4 regions of the Parafrankia sp. FMc2 genome follow, and region 1 is predicted to be linked to each of the others. Evidence: riboswitches for the same ligand, from Rfam matches in the RefSeq annotation. Region 1 holds a riboswitch; each other region holds the start of a gene.

Region 1 (5,124 bases):
CCGCGCGAGGTCGTGGTGCGTGCCTGCTGCTGCTGTGCTGACGGGCCGGACACCGCCGCCTGGACGGACGGCAGCGCGGTGGGCAGCTCGAGGCCGGGTGGCACCGAGGCGCCGGGCGGCAGGGCGCTCCCTGGTGGCACGGTGCCCGGCGCGGAACCGGTCATGGGTGGTCCTGGCTGCGCGGCACCCTGCGCCGCCTCCGCCACGGCGGCCGGGAGCACCCCGGGCTCGTCATCGCCTCCGGCCGGGCGATCGGCTGATCCGTTCTTCAGAGCCAGCACAAGCACGACCGCAACAGCGGCCAGCGCCGCGAACGCCGCCGCCACCAGGGGGCCGAGAACGCGGGACGCACCGCGCCGGCCCTGGCGGTCGGGCCGTGTCGGCGTCAGCGAATCCGTGCCCTGAGCCTGCTCCACCGGCCCGGCCGACGCTGCCATTCCGGCCGGCCCCACCGACGACGCGGCTGCTGCTGCGGCGGCCGCTGCTGCGGCGGGTGCGGGTGCGGGTGCGGCCTGGTCGGCGGGTTCGGCGGGTTCCGCGGCTCCGGATGGCTCTGACGGAGCAATGACGTAGCGGGTCAGGTCAGCCAGGATGGTCGGGGGCAGCCAGCCCTCGCCGATGCGGAGCCTTTCGTCGGTGGAGACCTCCTGGCACAGCCTGATCAGCTCTGCGGGAGTGGGCCGGGCCGCCGGATCCTTCTCCAGGCAGACTTCCAGAATGCCGCGGAGCTGCCCCGGGCAGCGATCCCAGTCGGGTTGCTCGTGCACGATGCGGTGGAAGACGGCGACATCCGCGCCGAACGGCAGTTCTCCGGTGGCCGCGTAGTAGGCGGTTGCACCGAGGGAGAAGACGTCCCCGGCACTGTCCACGGCCTTCCCGCGGATCTGCTCGGGCGCCATGAAGGCGGGCGTGCCGACCGGTTCACCGGTTCTGGTCAGCGGAACCGAGGAGGCCTCGACGGCGCGCGAGATACCGAAGTCGATGACGCGGGGGCCGTCGGCGGCGAGGATGACGTTCCCCGGTTTCAGGTCCCGGTGGATCACGCCGACGACATGGATGGACGCCAGCGCCTCGGCGACTCCGGCGACGAGTACCAGGACGCTCTCCGCCGGCAGCGCGCCCTGCCGGGCGACAGCCACGGCCAGCGAGGGCGCCGCGACATAGGCAGTCGCCATCCAGGGGCGCGGGGCGTGCGCGTCGCAGTCGACGACCGGGGCCGTGTACAGACCCTGGACGCGTTGCGCGATCGCCACTTCCTTCTCGAAACGACGCCGGAACTCCGGGTCGGAGGCGTACTCCGGCCGGGCGACCTTGAACGCGACCGGCCGCCCGCCCGGGGTGTAGGACAGGTACACCGCGCCCATGCCGCCCGCACCGATCCGGGCCCGAAGACGATAACCGCTGATCTCACGCGGATCCTCTGGCGTGAGGGGGGCGAACACGGCTTCCAGGCCCGGGCCACCAGGCGTTCCAGGCGTTCCAGGGATGCCGGGGGTGCCGGGGGGTACAGGGGTGCCAGCCGGCGTCCCGCTCATCGTCTCCCTCAGGGTCGGGATCAGCGCAGATGCCCGGGCAGCTCGCGTGACAGCCCCCGACATCGGTCATTCAGCCCAAGCCGTGACCAACCCTGACTATATGCATCATTGCGCGCACAGGCCGCGAGGACCGTGCCCGACGCGTGGGCGGGACCCGTCCGGAGCCGCGCCAGGCACGCAGCACACGTTTGGCGAGCCCTCCCCCCGCCCCCGGGTCTGTCAGACCCGCCGGAACGCCGGTGTGCCCGGACGTCCACGGACGTCCGGGCACACCGGTTCGTTAGGGGGACCGCCGGGCTCAGACCTTGTGGCCCCAGCAGCCCTGCGAGCTGTACCACGGGCTGGTGCCCTGCTGGGCGTAGAGGATGTGCGCGCGCTTCCACTGCTCGGCTACGCTGGCGTGCTGCGGCAGGCCCTTCCCGCCGACGGAGTGCCAGGTGCTCGGGAGGAACTGGAACAGCCCGCCCGCACCGATCGAGTTGACCACACGGGGGTTGCCCCCGGACTCACAGGGAACGACGGCGCTCAGGAAGTGATGCGCGTTCGGCCGGGCGGCGGCACTGGCCGGCTGGGACATCGCGATTCCGCCACCGATCGTCGCGGCCAGCACCGGTGCGACCAGCAGAGCGCGGCCACGGCGGATCGAACGACGGCTCTTACGGGCACCCGAAGTCATAACGGACAAAATGAATGTCCTTCCCCACGCCTACGAAGTTAGCTGTCGGGTTCGGGCTGGGAATCGCCCGGCCGCACAAACATATCCGCGCCACAAAGCGCTGACGGCTTCACCCCAAGGACGTCCAGAAAGAACGCCCGGGAACACTTGGGTCCCCCGCTCCCACCCTCAGATCCGTTGTGCGCCGGGCGGGGCGGGATTCGGCGTGCCACCCGGCGTGTACTCCCCAGGTCGGAAGCACGGCAACGACGTTACACGCCACCGGCAAACATTCTCCAAGCGATTGTGACGGCCATCACATCCCGACGACGGGGGTTGAAATCACCTGTGTACGGTGCAGCCGCCGTCGAGACGTCCGATATGTGCCACCACCATTCGACCGGCGTCATTCTCCCGTCACCTTGGGCCGACCAGCGCAGTGCGTAAGGCGCATCGTCGACCCGGCTCCGCGACGACTTTTCTCGCCCCTGGACCACGGATGATGCCCGGAAGGGCGGCGTATCGATCGGAAGAATCCCGGGTGAACAGCCCGGAAGGTGAGAGACAGCGCGATCCGTCGAGACGATGACAAGCATACGAAATCGGACACACTGGCTGGCAGTCCGAATCCGCGGGTCAGGCCCGGCTCCCGACGCTCGACGATGAAGGAGCGTTCAGCCGATCGGAAGGCCCGAGGGCCTGAACCGCGGGCCCGCCCTCGCGCGGCCTGCCCTCGACGCTGCGTGGCTGCTGCCTGCGCAGTTTCTCGGAGATCTGATCGGCGATCTGCCCCAGGCGGCCCCGGGGCTCCGTGGCACCGCCGGGACTCGTGTGCGTGACGGCCACCTCGACCCGGCCCACCAGGAAGTGGAGCGCTTCGATCGTCCTCTCCACCGTGACTCCGCCAGATCTCAGCTTCGCGGACAGCTGCAGGTGGAAGGTCGCGCCGGCCGGCGGTGGCAGCGTCTTCGCCTCGATCAGGTCGTACTCGACCCGGCCCCCGGTATAAGCCTCGGCGACCTTCATCTGCACCTCGCCCGAGCACTCGGCGAACCGCGGGTTCCCCATCAGTGTCAGGTCCCGGGCCAGCTGCTCATCCGACACGATGGTCGCCGTGGACGTGATCGTCACTCGCGGGTCCGAGCCGTTGACGAAGGTGAGTCCGTCGCTGGTGGAGTCGAACTCGTTCCGGACGTCTCCCGCCGGCACCCCGAGGCATTCCGCGGCAGCAGTGAGATACCCGTCCATCTCGACCTCGGGGGCCTCGGCCGGCACGCCCCTGAAACCGGCGGTGGCGGGGCCGGCGGTGAGCACGTAGTCGTCAGGCCAGAGACCGAGTTCCTGTCCGGCCGGCGGCGGGGTTCCGGACGATGCCGACGCGGCAGCCGTCGGAGTGGAGCCCGCCGCAGACGAGGCGTCGCCCCCGCCGCAGGCTGACAGCGCCACGACGGCAACCATCGCCATGGCCATAAGCCCGCCATGGCGCCGCGCCGCGCCGGGGCGCCGGCCGTCCGCCGCTGACATCACCACGTTGGTCACCTTCGACGATCCGCGACGCTGATCGGGGCGAGGAGCTCAGGAATGCAGGGGCCCGAAGGCACCGATCACAGGCCCGCCCTCCGTCGGCCGACCGGCGATGGAACGCGGCTGCTGGTTTCGCAGCTTCGTCGAGATCTGGTCGGCGATCTGCCGGAGACGTTCCGGCTGGGGTTCCTCCCCGCTGGTTGTATAGCCGACCATCACCTCGACCTGACCTTCGACGAAGAAGAGCAGATCCATCGCGACCTCGACCGTTCCCCCGGGGCCGGAGGCCTGCATGACGATTCGGCAACGGCCCTGCGCACCGGCCGGCGCGCCGAGTGTCTCCGCCGAGATGATCTCGAAGTCGACGCCTTCCTCCTCGAGCTCGCCGATCTGGCTCTCGAACGCCTCGGCCAGGCAGTCCGCCATCCGTGGATTCGCCAGCAGCTCCCGGTCAAACGCGGCCTGTTCCCTGGTCACGATCTCCGCGGTGGAATCGATCTGCGTCTCTCCGCCATCGCCGGTGAAGGTGAGCCCGTCAGCTGTGGCCTCGGGCTCGTAGTCGACGTTCTCGAGCGGCACGCCCAGGCATTCGGCGCTCGCACGCAGCACCGCGTCTTCCTCGGGGTCGTCACCGTCGTCCGCCGGTTCCCCCGGCGCACCCGTGAAGCCGCTCGTGGCGGGGCCCTCGGTCAGGACGAAGTCGTCCGGCCACAGACCGAGCTCCTCCGCCGCCGGCGACGCCGACCCGGAGGGCCTTTCCGTACTCACCGTCGGGGCGGCCGACGGTGCGTCGTCACCTCCGCAGGCGGACATCGCGAAGACGGCCGCCATCGCGACCAGCCCGCCTCGCCATGAAGCGGCCGGCCGGCAGCGCCGACTGCGCAGTCCCGTCAACGCCACAGATCCATGGCCCGGTGGGATTGTCCTCCCGCCATGACCACGCGCATTCTGCACACCTACGCCCATCAGTCCCCACCCCAGGCCGGTCGAACAGTCCGTTCGCGAGACCTCCGCACGGGGAGAATGCCCGACGCGTGCGACATGACCGGGGCGGAAGGTTCGGCGGACTTTATCAGACGTCCGCCTTAAAGCGCTCCAGCTGTCCGGGCTGCGACCTGCAGCACAACGGTCGACGGTGGACGCACCTGGGTATGGCCACACGTACATCCACGGCACTCCGGGCTGCAACCCGCGGTAACCAGCGCTGGTTGCCACCGCCATCATGCTTTCTAGCTGCACGAATACCGGTCCGCTCGGCCGCTACGGCGTTCACGCGCGCGGACGGCGCAACCTGGAACACAAAGACCGACCCAACACCGACATTCATCCTTGGCACGCCAACCCGTCGAGGTTGGGTTCGACTAGTAGACTGTCGCCGCTTAGTCCTGGCATGTTTCGTGTCTGGGTGAG
Region 2 (5,124 bases), on a different contig from region 1:
TGGTCCGACCTGTGATGCAGTGACCCCGCATGGCCGGGTCGCGGAGACCGCGTGGGACGATGACGTGACGGACGCCCTCTGGGACTTCTCCCATGACAAGCGGCGGCGTTCGGCGTGACGCCCCGGCGCCCCAGGCGCGGCGGTGTGGACGGCGCCAGCTTCCGGTGTTGTGACCAGGCCCGGTGCCGCCCCTGGCGGGTGGAGCTGGTGCGGCGGCAGGAACTAGACGATTTGCGTTAGTTGCAAAGAACTAGTCATTTCCGTCCTCGGACCGCCGAACGTGTGTCGGCGGGGCCCCTAGTAGTCAGTTCGGCTCTTGCGCCCGCTGCCGGCGGCTGATCCGCCGCCCCGCTCGCGGGAGATCGGAGCTCCTGTCAGCAGGATGCTGGGGGTTCCGTGCCCCGGCCGCAGCCCCCTCGCGAGGGGGCTGCGGCCGGGGCCGGTGCGGTCTGTCGGCGTCGCCGGGAGGGGGTTAACGGCCCCGACAGACCCAGAGGTGGCCGGATGGCTGGCCGGAGAGTCCGCTGGCCGCCCGGTCCGATGGGGGGGGGATCGGGACGAGCGGCCAGCGGAGTCCGGGGCCTTCCGGCCGGACGGACGTCAGATGGGGGGGGATCTGACGTCCGTCCGGCCGGAAGGATCTCGGTGGTGCTCCGGTGTGGTGCTGGTGGTTCCAGCTTCGAGCTGTAGGGCGTTCGTTGATGCCCGATGGTCGCATTCTGGACGGTTTCCGCCCCATCTACACCGCTTATGCCGAAGTAGAATGATGTCGCAACGGCCTACCGGCCTGGGATCCACAGCTCGCCTGAGGCAGGCGTTTCCCAAGGCCGCAGGCGTTGTGACGAACTCAGGCATGGCGGAGCGATCGCGGGGCTACGCCGGTCCGGTACAGGGGACCTGTCGACGGGTCTGGTTGGTGCGCCGTCCAGCGGTGTGCGGTCTGGAGCCGCGCATGGTCTGGTGCCCGCCGGGTCGGAGTCGATCCCGACAACCCCGACCCGGCGGCGGAGCCGTGCGCGACCGGAGGGGGAGATCGCGCGGCGGCTCGTTCCGGGAACAGGGTTGCCAGTGCTACTGGCCACCCCGTCAACGGTTCGTACGGGCTCTCAGAGGAAGAGTGACGGGCCCAGGGCTGTGCCGTGGACCGCGGCTCACGTCCGCGTCAGGGGATGCGACCGACCAGGTACGAGGTCGTGTAGATCGTCTGCAGCTTGACGACATCACCGCTGCGGGGCGCGACCCACATCTTGCCATCGCCGGCGTAGATGCCGACGTGGTAGATGTTGCCCGGGCTGCCGAAGAAAATCAGGTCGCCGGGCGCCTTGTTGTACTGGGAGATGCGCGTGGTGGCCGCGTACTGCTGGTCTGTCGTGCGCGGCAGGTTCTTGCCGAGCTGCCGGTAGACGTACTGCACGAGCCCGGAGCAGTCGAAGGAGCTCGGGCCCTCGGCGCCGTAGACGTAGGGTTTGCCGGCGTGTAGCGAGGCCAGGTAGACGGCCTTCTCGCCGATGGAGCTGGCCGGCAGGTTGACGTTGACCGTGGGAGTGTCCACGCTCACGGCCGGGCGGTCCGCGCGGCGGGAGGCCTGCGGCGGCGGCGGTGTCGGCCGGACGGTCAGCGTCGCGTCGTTCTCGGAGTGGGCGGACTGCAGAGCGTCCGAACCGTCGAAGACCGCGGTGACGTTCGTGGTGGTCAGCACCCGGGCGGTGTACGAGGCGAAGCCGCGGTCGTCCGTGGTGAGGTGCAGGAAGGTCGCCCACCCGGTGGGGAGCTTGACCTGAACCTTGATGAGCTGGTCGGCCAGCGGAGCGTCGTTCTGCTCGTTGTACAGCGAGAAACCGATGTTGACCGGCTCGTTCGCGTTGACCGTGAGCTCGGGGGTGGTCACCCGCAGGCCGACATCGATCTTCGAGGAGAGCGTCGGAGCGGAGATGTCCGTGGTCGCGTCGAGGACGGTACCCGTGCTGCCGCCGGTCGTGGTCGCTGCCTGGATGGCCCCGTCGACTGCCAGCCGCGAGCCGATCTGGGTCGCGAGGGTCATCGGGGCGGTGTTCGTGCCCTCGTCGAAAGCGGCATCCGCGTTGATGTCGGTAGCGCAACCGGCGAGTGCTACGCCGGAGACCGCGACGGTTCCCGTGGTGACGGCTGCAACCGTTCGGGCTCTGGCCCTGGCTCGACTCGACGCCGAGGGGGCGGACGGCGCACGGTGGCGACCGCGGCCTTCCTGCTGCCGGCGTCTCTCAGTATCAAGCTGCACGCTTTGCGCAGACAACGTTGCGTTCCTTCCCGTACGCCTGCGAGGTGAGCTGTCGGGTTCGGGCTGGGCTGCCCGGTCCGTCGCGCGACCTTCACACGATGGACTTCACCCCTAGACCCGCACCACTTCTTGGTGCCGGTCGGTGGAGGTGGGTCCCCCGCTCCTGCCCGAGGTGACGACTCGGAGGGGACACCGGGGCCGCGGGCAGGATTCGGCGTTCGGCCCGGTGTTGTCGTGACGTCGCAAGCGAGACTAGTCCACACGGATGGTGTGGGTAAACACTAGTCCCCCCCAACTACGTCGAGTGCGCAGAGAAGGGCCCCTTGTGGAGCCGCATAAGCCCAGGTCAGAGGGGGTGCTGAGCTTCCCGTCACGTTTTCGGGCGGCCACACGAGGATCACGGACGAACACGTTAGGTGACGAGGTTTTCCCGGTTTGCGGGGCCGCGGCGAGGCGTTCGGCAAGCGTCCTTCAGGGCTGAGCGAGGGGCTGCGCGAGGCTGCTCCGGCCGGCTCGCCGGGCTGTCGGGGGTCATCGGGGGATCCGCCGGAGCGCTGATCCGCCCTGGCCGGCTCGGGAGTCCGCGGCCCGTGCCGCCGTCGCTCACTGGCACGTCGGTGCCTGTGTCATGCCAGTTCCGCCTGATGCCGGCTGTTCCTGTTCCTGAGCCGAGCCGAGCCGAGCCGCGCCGCGCTGGTGCGCGGGGCGCGGATGGCCGCTGCGCGCGGGCCGCTCGGAGGTCACGGACGGCCCGGAAAGTCGCTGCACGCGAAGGGCCGGCGAATGTCCATCTGCCACAAGGCCACGGAGAGCGAGACGGCTTAAGGCCGGTCCCGGACGCCGACGCCGGACGCATCCCGGTCGACGGGGTCGGCCAACGTAATCTCGTCAGCGCAATCCGGTCAGCACAGCGTTGTTGGTGCAACTGGCCGGCGCAGCCTGTCAGTGTGGGCTGGTCAGCGGGGCCGACTCTGACGGCGGCTCAGAAAACCGGAGTTGTCGAGGACCTGCAGCTCAACCTCGAGCTGGCGCACCTCGGGGAGCAGCGTCCGGTGGCTGCCGTGCAGGGCCTCTACGGCCGCCCGGGCATGTTCGGCCAGGTCATCCAACGCCTGCTGGCGCTGGCGCATGCGGGCGCGCTCCTCCTGCAGGGTCCGGACGGTGTCCTCCTGCCACTGCCGCGTGCGGAGAATGTGTTCTCCGGCGTCAGCAGCCTGGCGCTCGGCGTCCTCCAGGCGGTTCAGCAGCGCGTCCAGCGCCTCCAGGCGACTGGCGAGCTCGGCCATCAGGTCGCCGCGGCCGGGAAGGATGGAGATCTCGTGGTGCCTGGGGTACGGCTGCTGCGTCATGCTCGGCTCCGGATGCTGGTGACCGTGCCGGACCGGCCTGCAGGCGCCGCGCTGCCGGCGTAGGGGAGCTGGGAGGAGCACCACCGCGCCGCTCGCGACCGTCGCCGAAGTTCCGACACGGTTGGTTACGTTAGTCGACGCACAGGCCTTTCGGCATGTTCTCGGCCGGATCCGGCCGACCGCCAACGGAAGGCGACCGGAACGGGTACCGCCGGGCGGGTGTCGACCAACGGATGCCCCCGGGCGCGCCGGATCGACCCGGATCGGCATGGGTACGGACGACTGTCGAACTCCCGGTCCACAACAACCGATCTTGGGGTCGCCCGGTGGCGGGTGCCGGGTCGACGATGGTCATCGCTGACGCGCGCGGATTCACTTCGGCCTGAGAACTACGTTGGGTGACGGTCACCGATGGTCCGAATCTTGTCCCGGACGGGCGCGGTGTCACGTTTTCCGCGAGCTGCGATGTGCTCGATCGGCCACCAGCGGTGATGGCGCCATCCCGGCCGGAGCGCGGTTCGGCCGGGGTGCCGAAAAAAGGAAGTGGAATCGCGGAGATCGCGTGAATCATATTCCGTAGTTCGATCCAGATGACCGCCGCAGAGCATCCGCCGATATATCCGCAGTCGGGCCGCGGTCGGCTCCACCCGCGTGTACGGCGCCGATCGACGGACCGCCGAGATGAATCTCCGTGCTACGCCCGCTTCGGTTCCGTTAGGACCGGCCGGGCCGGGCCTAATCGCTGGCCACAATGGCCCGGCGGGCCCGCGCCGCCTTTGGCCGCACCGCGGCGGTACCTGTCGACCGTGCCTGCGCGGGGCAGTCGCGCCGGCACGGAACTGGCCGGAGTGAGCGATGATCTCGCCTTGCCGGGCCATCCGCGCCGAGCCCCTCGCCCAGGGCATCGGTCTCGCTCGGTGACCATGGGTGCTCCCGCTGTCCGTCCGGGTCGATGGGTCGCCGGCGCCCGGCAGCTCGGAGCGGCCAGGCGTCCCGCGGCTCGCGGGACAAGGGATCGTCGATCGTTCTGCGTCGTATGGTGATCGCATGGTGGCCACCGCGGACGACGCACCGGACGTCCCAGGCTCGCCGGGCGCGGGTGCGCCAGATGGTGGCCGTACGGACAGCGGATCGGCAGGATCCGGGTCCGGCACCGGCACCGGCGGTCGGGAGACCGCGGGCCCGCCGGCCGTGGTGGAGCTCGACGCGCCGATCACCGCCGTGGTCGTGTACCCCACCGCCGCTCGGGTGACGCGGCGCGGCCAGCTCGACGCAGCTGCGCACGCCGCGCGTCCGGCAACAGTCTCGGCAGCTGGCTCGCCGGACGCGGGCCCGGCGGTGGCCCGGGTGGAAGTGGCCGTCCACGGGCTGCCGCTCGGTCTCGACGAGGACTCGGTGCGGGTAGGCGGTACGGGTCCGGCCCGGGTGCTGGGGGTCCGGGTGGTGTCGCAGGCGCGGGCGGTGCCTGATGCCGGCGCGCTTGCTGATCTGCGGGCTCGACAGGACGAGCTGCGCGCC
Region 3 (5,124 bases), on a different contig from region 1:
AGCTGGAGGAAAATCTCAAAATTGCGGACGAGCTGCTCGCCGACTGTCGCGCCGCGCGCATCGTCCTCGAGGTCGAAATCGGTGTCGTGGGTGGCGAGGAGGACGGTGTCGTCGGCGCGATCGACGAGAAGCTCTACACCACCCCCGGCGACATGTTCCGCACCGCGGAGGTGCTCGGCACCGGGGAGAAGGGAAGCTACATGCTGGCCGCGACGTTCGGCAACGTCCACGGCGTGTACAAGCCCGGAAACGTCAAGCTCCGCCCCTCGATCCTCCGGGAGGGCCAGGAGCACGTTGCGGGCAAGCTCGGCCTCGCGGCCGACGCCAAGCCGTTCAACCTCGTCTTCCACGGCGGAAGCGGATCAGATCTCTCGGAGATCCGCGAGACGCTCGACTACGGCGTCATCAAGATGAACGTGGACACAGACACCCAGTACGCCTTCACCCGGCCCATCGCGGACCACATGTTCCGTAACTACGACGGCGTCCTGAAGGTGGACGGCGAGGTCGGGGTCAAGAAGGCCTACGACCCGCGCACCTACGGGAAGGCCGCCGAGGCCGCGATGGCCGCCCGCGTGGCCCAGGCCTGTGAGGACCTCCGCTCGACCGGCCGCTCGATCGGGGTCTGACCCGCAGACCGGACGAGGGTCCGCTTTCGTTCTCCCGGGGGCGCTCGTGTCCCCCGGGAGTATCCCTCCCGCGGCAGCGCATCTCTGGCGCACTGCACGACGCCCCACCGCCCCACCTCTTCCTCTTCACCTTCCTCTTCACCTCTTCACTGCGTTCACTGCGCATCGGCGCTCCCGGTGGCCCGGGCGGCCGGTTGTCCGCCGCCCGGACCGGTCACCCGAGCCGTGTGACGACACACCCGCCCGGCGATGCCGCGCACCGATGACCATCCGCACCGCCCTGTCCGCCGGGGTGCACCGCCCTGTCCACCGGGGTGGAGGAGCGGACAGCCGGTCCACCCGGCGGCATCCCAGGAAGATCATGCGCCGCTCAGGCGCACCACCCCTCGGCATAACCGCCCAGGACACCATCAAGGGCACAGCAGCCCGCCCGTCCGCGCGCCTGGCGCTCGCGGGCCTCGTTCTGGCCGGACCGGCCTCGAGTGGCCGGACCAGCACCGAGCCGGCGGCCGTGCACCGGGCACCGGGCGCCTGCGCCGCAGCCCCCGCGAACGGGCTGTGGCCGCACCGTGTCCTCTTCTCCAGAAGTAGTCCCGCCGTGTCTGGACTCCTGAGTGGTCATACCGCGGATCCCATCCGTCCCGGTACGACCCTCCGAGACCAAAGAGACACAGAGAGGCACCAAGTGGGTCGAGGTCGCATGACTTCGCAGGCCCGCACAGATGCCCCGCAAGATCCACAAGGCCGCAACGGAAGCGTCACTCGACGCACCCGGAAGACCCCCCAGCACTCCGGGCATGGCAACGCAAGATACACTTGAGTTAACACATAGTTACAGTTGCGTATCTCACACCACGCGGCACGCGAGGTCCCATCAGCACGACGATATGAATTCTTTGACTCGCTGCTGACAGCGCGACGCCGGCCGGATAGCGTCGGCGCATATTCCGGTCGATTGACCACAGCGCAGGCATTGCCCGCGATCTTTCGCGAGCGTGATCAGCCGTCTCTAATCGCCCGTCCCGGAGCGCCAGCCAAGTTAATGAGCGCGCCTGCGCGCGCGATACCAGCGGCCCCGACGAACCTCAAGGAGGCTCGCCGCGGTGTGCTCTTCTTCACGTAGGGCATTCAATGCTTGTCGCCGGGCCGGACAGCGTGGTTATGGTCTTCGCCGTGCCCGGAGACAGGCCGGGCACCCGACGGGTGGCACGCCGAATCCCTGCCCCCATCCGCCGGAAACAGAAACCCGATGGCAGGAGCGGGGGAACCAAATCCCGGGCGCCGAAGTCAGGCGTCCTTGGGGTGAAGCCGCGAGGCCGACGACACCGATGAAGAAAATTCTTCCTCGCTGCCGAAGGCACAGGATTTCCGGAGTTCCTGGCACGCGGCCGGGCTTGTTCCCTGCCCGAACCCGACAGCTCACCTCGCAGGCGTGGGGAAGGAAAACTCACGCATGTCCGACGCACGTACCAGTGGCCGACAACGCCGCAGCAGTACCCGCAGCCGGGCCCGCACCTTCGTCCCCGTAACCGCCCTTGTAGCGGCGGTCGGAGGCACAATCGCCATCAGCCAACCGGCGAGCGCCGCGACGACCTGGGAAGGTCTGCGGCAATGCGAGTCCGGTGGCAACTACACGACGAACACCGGTAACGGCTACTATGGCGCTTACCAGTTCTCCCCCAACACCTGGCGCAGCCTCGGGTACTCGGGGCTCCCACACACGGCTCCGCCCGCCGTGCAGGACGAGGCAGCCCTGAAGCTCGCGCTCCGCTCCGGGTTCGGCCAGTGGCCGGTCTGCGGCAGCGGAATGAGTGGCAGCCAGCTTCTCCCCGGTTCCTCGTCGTCAGGCGCGGGCAGTCAGGCCTCCCGCGCGGCGGAGCGCACATCCCTGGTCGCACAACCCGCCACCGCGGGCCTGCCGACTCTGGGGCGCGACTACGCCCCGTCCGTTCACAACCAGGTCAGCGACGAGGTCAGGACCTGGCAGAGCAAGATGAACTCGCTCGGATACCCACTGACGGTTGACGGTTGTTACGGGCCTCTGTCCGCGGCCGCAGCGCGTGACTTCCAGGCGGCACGTGGCCTGATCGCCGACGGGATCCTTGGGCCGCAGACCTGGGCGGCCACCTTCGGCTGACGCCCCCATCCCACGCAGCGGACCGCCCGGTCACCTGCCCGCGCCCGCCTACCGGCGAACACGGCGCGCTGGCTGACTGCCGCCGGACACGTTGCGCCCTTCCGCGAAGGCCGCCAGTTCTCCCGCCAGGCTCTGCCAACCGACCGGGGAACCAGGCTGGACAACGCGCATCCCGTGCGAGCACAGATCACCTCCGGGCCCGGCGCCTTCCCCGCCGGCCTGCCTCAGGCCGAGCCCACGCGCCGACTTCCCCGCTCCGGTCCGGACAGACCCCGTTCCGCGCAGCCCGAGAGCCCTGGATGCAAGCGCACTCGCACCTGCCAATCGCAGCCGCCCCGTCACCACGCGGCCGCTGACCGGTCTCCCCTGATGTGCGACGGACCGACCGCCCGGCGTTGACCCCGCCGCAGGCGGCGGAACGCGACGCGGACCGCCCCAACGATCCGTGTGTCGCAGCACCGGGCGGCTCCCGCCACAGCAAGATCAGTACGGTGGCGGGGGCCTTACCACCATCTCGGGCCATGGGTACCGGTCACAACGATGCGGCGGTTCCCCCCGCGGTCCTTCTCCACGACCGCCGCCGCCCAGCCCGTCGCCGTGCCGAGCCACGCCAACAGCACCGGTCCTGGCCAGACCGACGCCGCCACACGCCGGTGACCCCGGCGGGCGAGCGTGGCTCGGCGCGATCCCCCGACAGCCCCGCCCCGTGCCCCCGGGCGCTCACATCTCCTTCACGACCACCCCGGCACCAGCCCGCCGCCGTCCCGACCAGCCCGCCGAGTTCACGCCCAGCTCGACGGCTTCACGCCCACCTCGACGGGACATCCACAACGACCGCATCCGGCCGGTCCGCGCCAGACGGGACCCGCCGCGCGACGCCCGTCGCGGCAGCGGTAACGTTGTCGGGATCAGGCGTGATGACCGCCTCATCCTTCTGTAGGGGAAAACAACCCCTTCGGGTGGCTCTCATGTGGTCCTTCCTGATACCTCACAACCACCCGGATTTGCGCCGCCCAGGGAGATCTCGCTACAGTTCCGCCCACTCGCCTCCCCCGGGGCGAGGTCGCGTGGACGGACGCCGAGTCCTGCCCCCGTCCACCCGGCCGGAACGAGAGCGGACGATACAAGGGCAGGAGCGGGGGACCCACATCCGGACGCGCACCACGCGTCCTAGGGGTTAAGCCACCGCCACAGGTACAGCGCACCGGAACGCGCCCGTCCGAGGAGACGGGCTCCGGGCACCCCTGGACGGCGACCGGGCAGCTTCCAGCCCGAACCCGACAGCTCACCCCGCAGGCGACGGGAAGGACACCTGATGCGGTCGCACGATCGTGATCCCGTCCGTTCGAACGGCCGCGGCGGCAGACACCGCGCCGTGCAGCCACCCTCGGCGGCCACTCGCGCGCTGCGGACCACCGGAGCCGTCACGGCACTGGTCGGCACCGGGCTTGCCGTCACCGCGGCCCCGGCCGGAGCAGCCACCGCCGAGGACTTCAGCCGGCTGCGCCAGTGCGAGTCCAGTGGCAACTACGCCATCAACACGGGCAACGGCTTCTACGGGGCCTACCAGTTCGACCAGCGCACCTGGTCGGGGCTCGGCTACCCCGGCCGGCCGGACCAGGCACCGCCCGCGATGCAGGACGAGGCGGCCTACAAGCTCTACAACAGCCGTGGCTGGTCGCCGTGGCCCGGCTGCACCAGCAAGCTCGGCCTCACCCGCAACGGCCCGGCGCCGGCGTCCTCGGGCGGCGGGGGCGATGTCATCGCCCAGGCGCTGACACCCGCCGAGCCGCCCATGACCCTTGACCGCGCACGGTCCGAGGTCGGCAGCAGCTTCGGCGGCGAGGCGCTCAACGTCGGGATGGGCGACGAGGTCCGCGCCGACGCCTTCGTGTGGCAGGCGGAGATGCGCGAGCGCAGGTTCGTCCTGACCGTCGACGGCAAGTTCGGCCCGGAGTCGCAGGGCATCGCCGCCCTGTACTCGTACCTGACGAGAGTCAGCGACGGCCAGGCCGGTGTGGTCGGGCAGAACCTCTGGGGCGCGACAGTCAACGGCTGACGGGCGACGGGCCCGTCATGGCGGGCCCTCCCCCGGGCCTCATGCCTGTCTGGCAGGTCGCGATATGCCTGTCTGGCACGAGGCCCTCCTGCTTCGTCCCCAGAACTGACCAGGACCGGTCCAGCGCGGCTCCGCCGGGCCGCACCGCCCGGCGACGGCGGCGGGCGGGCGTCCGGCAGGATGGTGCCCATGACGACACCGCCCGCAAACCCGAACCTGTTGTCGGGCCCGCCGCCCACGCTGCTGCCGTCGGACGCGACGGTGGCTGAGGCGGTCGCCTCGGGTGCCGCCGCGGAGAC
Region 4 (5,124 bases), on a different contig from region 1:
TGACCCTGCCGGTCGGCGCGGGCCCCGACGTCCGCGCAGGCCTCTCCGCCACCTACGAAGCCGTTACGGCTGCGCGGCTTCTACGGTAGACACCCCGGATGGGACGCAGCCAGGGCGGAGCAGGCACCGCTCCCTTCCGACTCGGGATCGACGTCGTCTGGAAGGCTGTGGCGGCCGGATTTCTGCTCCTCGCGGTGGCGGGCTACTTCTTCCACGTGAACGCTGTCCTCGGGCGGTATGGGATCGATGTCGTCGGCGAGGTGCTGGACGCTGGCGGCCCGCGTGAGCGCCCGACGGTTCGTTTCGTCACTCGCGCCGGAACGCCGGTTGAAACAATGATCATGACCGACGGCGAGGAAGAACTGCGGGTCGGCGAAATGGCGGCCGTGGAGTACGACGAGCGTAACCCGCACCGGGCCCGCCTGCCTGGCAGCCGGTGGTACTGGGAACTTCCGGTGGGAGCGGCTGCGATCGGTCTGGCGACACCCGCGGTCGCCGTCTGGATCTTCTTTCGCCGTCGCCGGGAATACCCTGGATGGGAGTCGCTGACGGCCACCGAGATCGCCGACGTTCTTGCGGCACCTCGGGCGCCATGGTGGCCCGGCGCGCCAGCCGCTGACGCGGCGGACGCGCTCGGGACCCACAGTCGGCGTTCAGTTCAGATGCTGCGTCGGGACCAGCAGGAGATCCACCGGATGTTTCCGGCCTGGGACCTCTGGGGCGTTTCCGGGGAAGGCTCGGTCGAGCGTTGGCCGGCTGGTCAACGGCTGAGTACGGCGGTCGACGAGGTCTGGTGTCGGCGTCGGCGCGGGGAGCCGTGGCGGCTGAAGGTCATCCTGCTGGACCGACCGCCCTCCCCGGAGAGGACCACCCCCGCCGACCAGGGCTGACGGGGAGGCTGTCGAGCCGGCGTCAGAGGTTCTGGCCGCCGGAGAGCTCGATACGGGTGCCGTTGGCCCAGGCGAAGCCGTCGGCGAGGATCAGCGGGACGGCGGCGCCGATGTCGTCCGGCTCGCCCGCCCGGCCGAGCGGGATCGCGCCGGCGACGGCCTCGTTGACCTGCTTGTTGTCGCGGACGAGGCCGCCGCCGAAGTCGGTGGCGATCGCGCCCGGCACCAGGACGTTGACCCGGATCCGGCGCTCGCCGAGCTCCGCGGCCTGGTAACGGGTCAGCACCTCGACAGCGCCCTTGGCCGCCGCGTACGCGGCGTTGCCCGGATAGGTGAAACGGGCCAGGCCGGACGACACGTTGAGGATGCGGCCGCCGTCGACGAGCAGCGGCAGCAGCGCCTGGGTGAGGAAGAACGGTGCCTTGACGTGGACGTCGAAGAGCCCGTCGAACTGCTCCGGAGTGGTCGCGGTGAAGGGCGCGTGCAGTCCGAAACCGGCGTTGTTCACGAGGTAGTCGACATGGTCCGTACCAAAACCGTCGAGGACGGAGCGGACGTCGGACGCGAACTGCGGGAAGCTTCCGCTGTCGCTGACGTCGAGCTGCAGGGCGGCAGCCGGCACTCCATGCTCACCGACCTGGGCGACGAGCGCGTCCGCTTCCGCTCTGTTCTGGTTGTAGGTGCCGATGACGCCGACGCCAGCCCTGGCGAGGTGGCTGGCCATGCTCCGGCCGAGGCCGCGGCTCGCGCCCGTGACCAGGGCGATCCTGGTGTTCGACATGATTCCCTCCGGGGGTGACGTTGCGTGACGACGGTGGTGCTGGTCCCACCGTGTCACCGCCGCCGCGGAAGGTGGACGTCCAACGCACCCCCGGATTGCCAGTACGGGGATAAGCCGTGGCTGGGCCGTCAGAATCGGAGCAGTGGAACGTGAGGAGCTCGGAGCCTTTCTGCGCCACCGTCGGGAGCAGCTACGGCCGGCGGACGTCGGCCTGGTCGGCGGCGCCCGGCGCCGGGCGGTCGGCCTGCGCCGCGACGAGGTCGCCCTGCTCGCCGACATGTCGACGGACTACTACGAACGGATCGAGCAGGCCCGCGGGCCGCGGCCGTCGCCGTCCATGCTCGGCGCGATCGCACGGGCACTTCGGCTGACCCTGGACGAGCGGGACCACATCTACCTGCTGGCTGGCCAGCATCCGCCGTCCCGGCACGAGTCGTTCGGCTATGCCGACGCCGGGCTCATGTACGTGCTGGATGCGGTGGCGCCGTCGGTGCCGGCGCACATCTGCGACGACCTGTCGACCGTCGTGGCGCAGAACCCGCTGAACGTCGCCCTGCTGGGACCGATCGCCCAGGCGCCCGGCCGCCGGAGCAACTTCCTGTGGCGCTGGTTCACCGACCCGCAGCTGCGGGCGCGCTACCTGCCCGAACAGCACGAGACGCTCGGCCGCGACTACGTCGCCGACCTGCGCGCCACGCTCGGCCAGCGCCACCTGGACGACGAGGTGCGTGCCCTGGTCGTCGAGCTCTCCGCGGCCAGCGCCGAGTTCCGGGACGTCTGGGCCCGTCAGGAGGTGGCCGTCCGGCGGACCACCCGCAAGGTCATCCTGCACCCCGAAGTCGGCCGGCTCGACCTGGAGTGCGACGTCGTGATCAGCCCGCCGTCCGGCCAGCGGCTGGTTCTCTTCCGTCCGCAACCAGGCACCGGGACGGGTGAGCGGTTGGAGATGCTCGCCGTGCTGGGGACCCAGACCTTCTCCGAGCACTGATCCTGACGCCCTCGCCCTCGCCCACACCGGCGGCGCGGGATGACGTCGGCCGACACGGGGTGGAGCAGGCGGCCCCCCGGATTCCGAGACCACTCGGATGGCTCTGGCGTCCGCCTGCTCGGGAACGCGAACGTGCTTCTACTGTATGAAAACGCCTCATGTCGCTCCTGTCCTTTATCTAGCGAAAATCGAGAATTTTCTGCTCGAATCGGCGGCGGGTGCCACGCGAGCGGCGAAGAATTTTCCGGACCATCGGGGCCGAATCTCGTGACGCAGCCGGCGCGATCGCCGGCGGGTCGTGTCGAGGTGCCGCTGGGAGGGTGAGTGCCCTGCCACGGTCACCGCTCACTGTCCGGAAATATCGGGCGTCGGTGAGGGATGGCGGCCGGGGGAACGTCCTCATGCAAGCTCTCATCATCGATTGTGATGGCCGTCACAATCGCTTGGAGAATGTTTGCCGGTGGCGTGTAACGTCGTTGCCGTGCTTCCGACCTGGGGAGTACACGCCGGGTGGCACGCCGAATCCCGCCCCGCCCGGCGCACAACGGATCTGAGGGTGGGAGCGGGGGACCCAAGTGTTCCCGGGCGTTCTTTCTGGACGTCCTTGGGGTGAAGCCGTCAGCGCTTTGTGGCGCGGATATGTGTGTGCGGCCGGGCGATTCCCAGCCCGAACCCGACAGCTAACTTCGTAGGCGTGGGGAAGGACATTCATTTTGTCCGTTATGACTTCGGGTGCCCGTAAGAGCCGTCGTTCGATCCGCCGTGGCCGCGCTCTGCTGGTCGCACCGGTGCTGGCCGCGACGATCGGTGGCGGAATCGCGATGTCCCAGCCGGCCAGCGCTGCCGCGCGGCCGGATGCCCACCGCTTCCTCAGCGCGGTGGTCCCCTGTGAGTCCGGGGGCAACCCGGGTGTGGTGAACGAGATCGGTGCGGGCGGGCTGTTCCAGTTCCTGCCGAGCACCTGGCGTGGGGTCGGTGGGCAGGGCCTGCCGCAGCACGCCAGCGCGGCGGAGCAGTGGAAGCGCGCGCACATCCTCTACGCGCAGCAGGGCACCAGCCCGTGGTACGCCTCCAAGAGCTGCTGGGGATCGAAGATCTGAGTCCGGCACAGATCCATCTGATCCACCTGATCCACCTGAACAATCAGTGCCCAACGCGTGCGGCTGTTGAATCGACGGCCGGCGTCAGGGGCGCCGCCTGAACTACGGATTCGGGTCGTCCCACCGGTGCGCCCGGACGTCTACAGACGTCCGGGCGCACCGGCATGTCCGCAGGTGGGAGCCTGCTTCGATGCTTTCCGGTTCCCCGTTCCCGACGTCCCGGCTGCGGGAACAGGGGTGCTGATGCGACGCGAGATCACGCCTGGATTGTTATCCCTATTCAGGGAACCTGAATTCTCTCGCGCCCGCAGTAGGCGCACTTTGAGACGAGTGTCTGCTAAGTTTCGTCCAGCCCTTCCGTCCTGGTATCGAACGAAAACGACCGATACCTTGCGTGCGGAAGATTCATGTACGGAACAGTTCAGTCGGCATGGAGTGATGGCCTGATGGGCGTGGGTGTTCGGACTATGCATGGCCGGGGCAGGCAGGCGGCTGGCTCGACGCGCGGTCGGGTGGCCCCGCGGGGGGCCGGGGACCGGCGGCGCGGCTGGTCGACGGCGTCGTGGCGCGGCGGCCTCGTCGCGGTGGCGACGGCCTTCGCCGTGTCCGCCTGCGGAGGTGACGACGCGGCGTCGTCGGCCAACCCCGCCCCGCGGACGACTGCGCCGTCCGCGGTGCCGACGTCGTCCTCGCCCGCGGAGAACACCGACCTGTCGCCCGCGGACTTCGTGCTGACCGAGGGCCCCGCCACTGCCGGGTTCGCGGCCTCCGCCGAGGAGCCCGCCGATCCCGAGGAACAGACCGATCTGTACTCCATCGTCGCCGGGTGCCTGGGTCTGCCGGCCCCGGCGCCCGGCGACGAGCCGCAGGCCAGTGCCGTTGGACCCACCTTCAACAGCCCCGACGAGATCTCGTCGATCGACTCCCTGGTGGAGATCGTCTCCGACGAACAGGTCGTCCGGGACCGGGAGCTGCTGAAGAACCCGCGGCTTCTGGAGTGCCTCGGCAGCTTCTACGAGCAACCGGCGGAAGGCGAGCCCGCGGACAGCGGCATCGAGATCATCTCGGTCGAGGAGCAGCCCGCGCCCACTGGCGCGCTCGCCTACATCCGGGCGGTCATGAAGCTCGGCGACACGGCGGATGCACTGGTCCTCTCCATGGACAGCCTCATCTTCCTGGAGGGGAACGTCGAGGTGACCGTCAACTACGTGAACACGGAGCAGGCGGCGCCGCGGGAACGCCTCCAGCAGATCGCGGACCAGATCTCGGAGAAGCTGCGTAACCGGTAGCCGGCAGCCGGTCCTGAACACCGTGCCACGGCAGACTGGACGGGTGAACGATCCTGCCTCCCCGATCCGGTTCCGA

What was found. A riboswitch is a leader RNA that binds a small molecule or an ion and turns the genes downstream of it on or off. The one in region 1 is predicted to bind cyclic di-AMP.
Region 2: it holds a riboswitch for cyclic di-AMP, as region 1 does, so the genes downstream of both, AB1460_RS10160 (C40 family peptidase) here and AB1460_RS35395 (transglycosylase family protein) in region 1, are expected to answer to the same signal.
Region 3: it holds a riboswitch for cyclic di-AMP, as region 1 does, so the genes downstream of both, AB1460_RS17245 (transglycosylase family protein) here and AB1460_RS35395 (transglycosylase family protein) in region 1, are expected to answer to the same signal.
Region 4: it holds a riboswitch for cyclic di-AMP, as region 1 does, so the genes downstream of both, AB1460_RS30895 (transglycosylase family protein) here and AB1460_RS35395 (transglycosylase family protein) in region 1, are expected to answer to the same signal.

The regions. Positions count from the first base shown of each region.
Region 1 covers NZ_JBFLUG010000252.1:79-5,202, reverse strand. The annotation lists partial or broken gene AB1460_RS35400 (serine/threonine-protein kinase) at 1-1,535, opposite strand, end outside; gene AB1460_RS35395 (transglycosylase family protein) at 1,834-2,211, opposite strand; cyclic di-AMP (ydaO/yuaA leader) riboswitch at 2,225-2,427, opposite strand; gene AB1460_RS35390 (hypothetical protein) at 2,827-3,720, opposite strand; gene AB1460_RS35385 (hypothetical protein) at 3,766-4,545, opposite strand.
Region 2 covers NZ_JBFLUG010000020.1:65,510-70,633, forward strand. The annotation lists gene AB1460_RS10155 (plasmid partitioning protein) at 1-118, shown strand, start outside; gene AB1460_RS10160 (C40 family peptidase) at 1,163-2,041, opposite strand; cyclic di-AMP (ydaO/yuaA leader) riboswitch at 2,278-2,445, opposite strand; gene AB1460_RS10165 (hypothetical protein) at 3,214-3,606, opposite strand; gene AB1460_RS10170 (DUF4139 domain-containing protein) at 4,654-5,124, shown strand, end outside.
Region 3 covers NZ_JBFLUG010000044.1:47,936-53,059, reverse strand. The annotation lists gene fbaA (class II fructose-bisphosphate aldolase) at 1-629, shown strand, start outside; cyclic di-AMP (ydaO/yuaA leader) riboswitch at 1,829-2,077, shown strand; gene AB1460_RS17245 (transglycosylase family protein) at 2,083-2,766, shown strand; gene AB1460_RS17240 (transglycosylase family protein) at 4,082-4,825, shown strand; gene AB1460_RS17235 (DUF3151 domain-containing protein) at 5,015-5,124, shown strand, end outside.
Region 4 covers NZ_JBFLUG010000153.1:9,638-14,761, forward strand. The annotation lists gene AB1460_RS30880 (DUF3592 domain-containing protein) at 99-890, shown strand; gene AB1460_RS30885 (SDR family NAD(P)-dependent oxidoreductase) at 913-1,671, opposite strand; gene AB1460_RS30890 (helix-turn-helix transcriptional regulator) at 1,814-2,659, shown strand; cyclic di-AMP (ydaO/yuaA leader) riboswitch at 3,166-3,368, shown strand; gene AB1460_RS30895 (transglycosylase family protein) at 3,382-3,759, shown strand; gene AB1460_RS30900 (hypothetical protein) at 4,272-5,048, shown strand; gene AB1460_RS30905 (GNAT family N-acetyltransferase) at 5,092-5,124, shown strand, end outside.